Regions from separate parts of the Bradyrhizobium sp. WD16 genome, predicted to be linked through region 2. Evidence: riboswitches for the same ligand, from Rfam matches in the RefSeq annotation. Region 2 holds a riboswitch; the other holds the start of a gene.
What was found. A riboswitch is a leader RNA that binds a small molecule or an ion and turns the genes downstream of it on or off. The one in region 2 is predicted to bind cobalamin.
Positions count from the first base shown of each region.

Region 1: linked by a shared signal. The riboswitch ahead of DB459_RS07160 (TonB-dependent siderophore receptor) and the one ahead of DB459_RS12200 (DUF1636 domain-containing protein) in region 2 are both predicted to bind cobalamin.

Region 1 is NZ_CP028908.1:1,539,781-1,543,388, forward strand. It holds gene DB459_RS07155 (ABC transporter substrate-binding protein) at 1-874, opposite strand, end outside; cobalamin riboswitch at 1,449-1,651, shown strand; gene DB459_RS07160 (TonB-dependent siderophore receptor) at 1,828-3,608, shown strand, end outside.
Region 2 is NZ_CP028908.1:2,635,890-2,639,497, reverse strand. It holds gene DB459_RS12205 (bifunctional diguanylate cyclase/phosphodiesterase) at 1-816, opposite strand, end outside; cobalamin riboswitch at 1,226-1,432, shown strand; gene DB459_RS12200 (DUF1636 domain-containing protein) at 1,558-1,956, shown strand; gene cobW (cobalamin biosynthesis protein CobW) at 1,953-3,011, shown strand; gene cobN (cobaltochelatase subunit CobN) at 3,016-3,608, shown strand, end outside.

The DNA.
Region 1 (3,608 bases), 1.1 Mb from region 2:
CCGGTGTCACGCCGACGAGCGAAAAGTCGGTGCTGCGATGGGCGAACTGATCGAGGATATCGTCGAGCGGCAAATGCGTTTCGGCCACTTGTGCCGCGGCGTAGACCGGGAAATTCTTGTTGGCAAAGGCATAGGCGCGCTGGATCCGGAGCAAAAGGTCGGCCATGGCCGCATGACGCAAGGCGTCGTCGATGGCCTTCGGGTTGGCATAGACCGGGAAATTTCCGGAAAGATAGCCAACGCCGGTCTTCAGGAGGCGCGCTCCCTGCCTGGATATGGCGAGCTGACCATTGTAACCGTAGATCGCCCAGGCATCGAGCTTACCGGAGGTGAAGGCCGAATAGCCGTCGGACGGCGTCAGGTTGATGGCGTCGATGTCGTTGAAGGAAAGGCCGACCTCCTCGAGCTGCTTGGACAGGAAATAGTGGGCGGTCGTTGCGCGCACGTAACCGACCTTCCTGCCCTTGAGATCCGCGATCGAACGTATCGGCGAATCCTTGGCAGCGACGGTGACCTGGGTGTTGAGGTCCTCGTGCGACACAGCGATGAAGCGCACATTGGCATTTTGGCGGGCGGCGAACATTGCAGGAATTTCGCTGCCCGAACCGAGATCGAGGGCATCGCTGTTGAGCGCCTCGATGTGCAGGACGCCGTTGTTGAGCTCCTTCCAGTCGATCTTGTATGGCGTCTTGTCTTCCCCGGCGGCCCGAAGCAGGGCGCGCCAACCGCCCTTGTAATGGGCCACGCGCAGCGTGACCCCGCCGAGATCGCTATCCGAGCCTCGCCTGGTTTGCGCTCCTGCGCTGCCGGCGACGAGGCCTCCCGCAAGCACGCTGAGCAGGGAACGACGGGAGACGAAAAACGGGCTGGTCACGGCGGCTCCTGTTGAGCAGGTCTCGATGCTTCCACCATAAAATGTATGGATGTCACGGACTATTCTGTTTTTCGGCGGTCGCACGAAATGAGTATTCCAACTTTTGCGACAGACGCGCTGTCTGTCGGATGTTCATCGCCGGAGGCGTGAGCAGTCGAGGCCGTCGGTACCAGTCGATTCGACAGTGATGCTTCGAAGCGAATGCCGAGATTCGTACGCTGGCAGTCTCTGAAGCGGAGGCATGCTGGTGCCGCCGCCCGGCACCACTGTGCGCTACCGCCCAACATCGGCCGGCACGGCCATGCCGGCTTGAAGGCGACGAGGCTGATTTGAATCCTTGCCTCTGTATGCTGTTAGCCCATTGGCGCGTCGGGGCTCATGGCGCAATTCGAGAAAAGTAGAAGGCTTCCTCTGACCACGCCGATTGTCCGAATTTCTCCGACCGATTGCCCCGACGCAAGACGGCACGACCGTCCGCTGACGACCCCAAACCTGGTTGGCTGAACAAACAAATGATGGCGCCATCTCAGCCGCGCTGCTGGCGGCGGCTGCATTTGACTCCCAGCGCGACATAGCTTTAGATATTCGGGACGGTTCCTCATTATTGGGGATGAAAAGGGAATGCGGTGCAAGGAAGCTTGCTCGATTCCGCAGCTGCCCCCGCAACTGTAAGCGGCGAACCTTGTGTCACGAGCCACTGGGCGACTCGGCCCCGGGAAGGCGACGCAAGGTAACGACCCGCGAGCCAGGAGACCTGCCGTCAGCCGTGGTCACACGCGAAAATGTCGGTCGGGGAGTACAGACATTGCTTCACTGAAGGTTGTCGGCCTAAAGGTGAAACTTGGCTCGCTGTGACGTGCCACTGACGTCATACCGAGGTCCGAACCTTGTCTTCTGCCACCACCGGCGACCCGCGCCGCAATTTCCTGTTTGCATCCGGCTTTCTCGTCTCCATGCTCGCGCTTGACGTCTCTGCCGCGCAGGGACAGCAGCTTCCCTCTTCCAGTCAGCTGCCGCCTATCGAGGTCTCTCCGCCGGCGACCCAAAATCGAACGGGGACAAAGCGGAGCCGCGATTCGGGATCGCGCCCGCGCCCGGCAGCACCAATCGGAGCGACATCCAACGCCACCGAGCAGAAGGAAGACGCCCGAAACGCGGTGCAGACGCCGCTCAACACCGGAACCGTTGCCGAAAGCGCTTCGCGACTGGGCTTGAGCGCGCGCGAGGTTCCCGCGACCATCGAAGTGATCGGGCAACAGACCATCGGCGACCGCGGCTATCGAACAGTAACGGAAGTGGCGCAGGGCGCGGTCGGCGTGACGTCGGGCGATAATCCCGCCGAGCCGTCAGCCTTCTCAATGCGCGGCTTTACCAACAGCCAGATCAATGTGCTCTACAATGGCATCAAGGTCGGCCCTCAGAACATGACGTCTCGGTTCATGGACACGGCCAATCTGGAAAGCGTCGAATTCCTGAAAGGACCCGCTTCTCTTATGTCAGGAGAAGGCGCGAGTGGCGGCGCCGTCAATTTCGTGACGAAACAACCGCACACCGGCCCGATCCGGAACGAGGCGCTCTTCTCATACGACTCACTATCGTCCTTCCGCAGTTACTACGGCTCAGGCGGAAGCACCAACATTCAGGGACTGGACTACCGGTTCGATATCAGCCGGTCGTCGCTAAGCGGCTTTGTCGACGATACGAACACCGGGTTACTGGATGTGTCAGGTCGACTGAACTACCGCCTATCGGACAATTTCAAGATCTGGGGGGCCATCGAGTACAAGGAAGACCGGTCGAAGGCCTACTGGGGCGCACCGCTGGTCTCTGCCGCATTCAGCGGCCCCCATGCCACGACCGGCATCGTCTCCGGAAGCTACGTCTCGAACTACAATGGTTCGAATCTCGGGCCCGTCACGATCGATGACCGCACCTTCACGACCAATTACAACGTACTCGACAACCATACCGATGCAAAGGAGCTGTGGCTTCGTGGCGGTTTCGAGCTCACTGTTGCGCCGAATCTGACACTGAAGAGCCAAGTCTATGGTTACGGCGCGGAACGTGAGTGGTTCAACAACGAGGTGGAAGCATTCAACGCCAGTCTGAACCTGGTCGATCGAGAGCGGTTCTTCGTGGCGCACAACCAGAAACTGGCGGGAAGCATCACCGATTTGACGTGGGACTCCGACATCGCGGGCTTGGGAAACCGATTGGTGGCAACCTTTGCGGCGAGCGGCCTCGACTTCGTCCGCCCGGGCGCGGCCAATTTCCCGCACGACCTGGTCACGCTGGTCGATCCGATCAGGGGATACTACGGGCCTCTGACGACGCAGCAGCAGACCGCAAGGATCGACAATGAGTCACTGTCAGTAGAAGACCGCCTGAAGATCACGCGAACATTCGCGCTCGTTGGCGGCTTGCGGCTGGAGCATATCGGGCTCGACCGAAATTCGACCGATGTCAACGGCGCGGAGAAGGCGGGCTTTCCGTTCTCAAAATCCTGGACGCCGCTGACGGGCCGGATCGGCTATACTTGGGAAGCCATCCCCGGCCTGACCTTCTTCAGCCAATATGCCACCGGTGCGGACGTCTCGGCGAACAACACCTTCCTGCTCGGGCCGCGCCAGCCGCTCGATTTGACCACGTCCCGCACCTATGAGACGGGCGTCAAGCACCTGTTCTGGGACAACAGGGCGGAATGGTCCTTCTCCTTATTCGACGTCTTGCGAAA
Region 2 (3,608 bases):
CCTGTCGTTCACCTCCTTGAAGCGATCGAGATCGAGCAGGAGGATGGCGAACTCCTCGCCCGAGCGCGCCTGCCGGCGCAACGCGCCTTCAAGGCTTTCGTTGAAGGCGAAGCGGTTCGGCAGATGCGTCAGGGCGTCCCGCCGGACGATCTTCTCGGCTTCGAGCTGGGAGATGAGGCGTTGGGTGAATTCGAACGCGTTGGCGAAGATGCCGCGCAGCAGCACGGATCCATAAACCACGACCAGGATGGCGACCAGCAGGTAGACGAAATCGCCGGCGCCGCCGATGCAGATCGCCGTCCCCAGAAAGATCGGCGTCGTGAACGCAATCGCTGCCACCGGGATCGTGGCAAAAGCGAGCGCGCCGCCCGCCAGCATTCCGGCACAAAGGCAGGTGATCACGATCTGGCCGCCGTTCGAGGCGTCGGCGAAGAACGCCGCCGGCACGACCGCCCAGGCGAGGCCGAGAATGAACGCATTGCGCACCAGCCGGTGCATGGTGCCGCGGGAGACGAACTGCGGCTTGGCGATCCGTCGCGACGAAAAGGCCTTCAGTCCGACGATGAGCGTGCCGCAACCGACGACAGCAGCCCAGACCAGGGCAGGGAATCGGTCCGGCGAGGGCCACAGGGCGATGGCCAGCACCGCCGCGTTGCAGGCGTTGGCCAGCATGATGCCGGGCGAATAGCGAAGCACCAGCGAGACCTGTTCGGCCCGAATATGGCCGGCGACCGTCTCGTCCGTCGGCGGTCCGCCGAAGGCCGCCAGATCGCCGGCGAACAGCCTCGATAAATAGGAGCTCAGATACCCCGGCATCCCCGATCCCGCAGCGCCGACCTGGCGGCTTCGGGAACAAAATCGCGACAAAGCTTTGATGAACTATAAATTCCGGGAGATTGCCAGCACTGGTTGTATCGCCTCGAGGCGTCCAAGTTCTGACATCGATAACAAAGGATGAACGCGCTAAGCGTTGTCACCACAAGGGCGCGGGATCGATCGCGAATCGATGATCGTCAAGCGCGCGGCCGGCGGCACGCACATCATCCAGATCATACGATGACCTGCCCGACCGTCCTGCGACATCAAAGCATCGCACGCTCCCGATTGCGCCGATGGCGTCGAGACGGGCTGCAGGCCTGCCGAGAAGCTGCGCGCTTCGATGGCATGCGCCACCTGGTCAATCCGCCCGGTGGGGCCGCCTGATTGACATCGACCGTCCCCGCAGATCATAGTGCCGGCCGATGGTCCGTCCGTGAGGATGGTTAAAGAGGGAACACCGTGAGGAGCCAATCGGCTCCAAGGCGGCGGCTGCCCCCGCAACTGTAAGCGGAAAGCGTTTTGTCTCATGGTCACTGGGAGTTCGCTCCTGGGAAGACGGACGAACGCGACTGATCCGCGAGCCAGGAGACCTGCCATCAAAGGAAGACTGCGGTACCGGGCGGGGCGCCCCGGTGGCGGCTGTGTATCTTACACCTCACCCTGATCCCCAGGGGCAGTCGGCGTCCCACTGATCCGGCCTCAGGCGTTTGACGCCAGGCCATTTGGGAAAGTCCGCCGATGGCCGAAGGCCAGACCGTCAGCCTGCATGTCTGCGTCACCTGCCGCGCCGGGGAAGCCGAGCGCGACGGCATGGCGCCGGCCGGGCGGCGACTCCATCAGCAATTCGCCCGCGCCTTGCGCGAGCGCGGCGACGGCGACTGGATCGAGCTGAAGGAAGTGACCTGCCTCGTCTCCTGCCAGCGCGGCTGCGCGGCCGCCGTCTCCACGCCCGGCAAATGGAGCTACCTGCTCGGTCACCTCGACGACAGCAAGCTCAATGACGTGCTGACCTACCTGCGCATCTACCGCGACTCGAAATCGGGTGCGGTGCTGCCCTCCCGGCGGCCGGCCTCGCTGCAGGACGCCATGCTCGGCCGCTTTCCCCCGCTCACGCCGCCACCGGACGGAGCCTCATGACCGACAAACTCCACGCCACGAAAACGCCGGTGACGATCATCACCGGCTTCCTCGGCGCCGGCAAGACCACGCTGCTGCGCCATATCATGGAGGGCGCCGCCGGACGGCGGCTCGCCGTGATCGTCAACGAATTCGGCAGCCGGGGCGTCGACGGCGAGACCATCAGGAGCTGCGGCCTCCAGGCCTGCGCCGAGACCGACATCGTCGAACTCGCCAATGGCTGCCTGTGCTGCACCGTGGCCGACGAGTTCGTCCCGGCCATCGAAGCGCTGATGGAGCGGCCGCAGCCGCCCGAGCACATCCTGATCGAAACCTCGGGCCTGGCGCTGCCCAAGCCGCTGCTCAAGGCGTTCAGCTGGCCATCGCTGCGGTCGCGGCTGACGGTCGACGGCGTCGTCGCGGTGATCGACGGCCCCGCCGTCGCCGCCGGGCGCTTCGCCGACGATCCGGCCGCCGTCGCCACCCAGCGCGCGGAGATCGAGACCCTCGACCACGACAATCCGCTGGCCGAGGTCTACGAGGACCAGCTCTTCGCCGCCGATCTCGTCATCCTGAACAAGACCGACCTGCTCGCGCCGGAACAGGTCGAGGCGCTCGCCCGCGAGATCGCCGCCAGGCTGCCGCGCGCCGTCAAGGTGGTCGCGGCGCGCGAGAGCAAGATCGACCTCGCCACGCTGTTCGGTCTCAACGCCGCGGCCGAAGCCGATCTCGCCGCCCGGCCGTCGCATCACGACGACGCGCCGGACCACGAGCACGACGATTTCGAGAGCTTCGTGGTGGCCATGCCGGAGATTGCAAGACCGGAGAGCCTCGTCGAGCGGCTCAAGAGCGTCGTCGAGCAGCACGACATCCTGCGCATCAAGGGCTTTGTCGCCGTCGCCGGCCGGCCGCTGCGCCTCGAGCTGCAAGGCGTCGGCGCCCGCTTCCGCCATCATTTCGATCGTCCCTGGAATGCCGGCGAGCCGCGCCACGGGCACCTCGTGGTCATCGGCCGCAACGGTCTCGACCGCGCCGGCATCGCGGCCGGGGTGATCGAGGCCGGAGCGTTGGGCTGACCTCATGCATCTGCTGGTCCGGGAGCAGCATACGCTGGACGAAGCCGAGGTCGCCGAAGATCTCGGCCAGAGCCCGGCCGACATGGTGCTGCTGTCGTTCTCGGACACCGATCTCGCGGCGGCGGCCGCCGCCTGGTCGCGGCTCGGCGCCGACCGCCCGTCGCTGCGGCTCGCCAACCTGTCGCGCCTGCGCCATCCGATGTCGGTGGACCTCTATGTCGAGCAGGTGATCGCCGCGGCCAAGGTCGTCGTGGTGCGCCTGATCGGCGGACTCGATTACTGGCGCTACGGCGCCGAGGAGCTCGCCGCGGCCTGCCGCGGCGCCGGCACCATCCTGGCGCTGCTGCCCGGCGACGGCCGTCCCGATCCGCGGCTCGCGGCACTCTCGACGGCACAGCCGCGGCTGCTGACCGAACTCGACGGCTATCTGCGCGAAGGCGGCCTCGACAACACCACCTCGGCATTGCGGCTCGCCGCCGCTGCCGCCGGCCTCGCCGAAGCGAACATCGGCCCGCTGGTGCCGATGCCTGCGTTCGGGATCCACGACATCCCCGGCATGCGGACGAGCGGCGCGCCGCTGGCCGTCGTGGTGTTCTA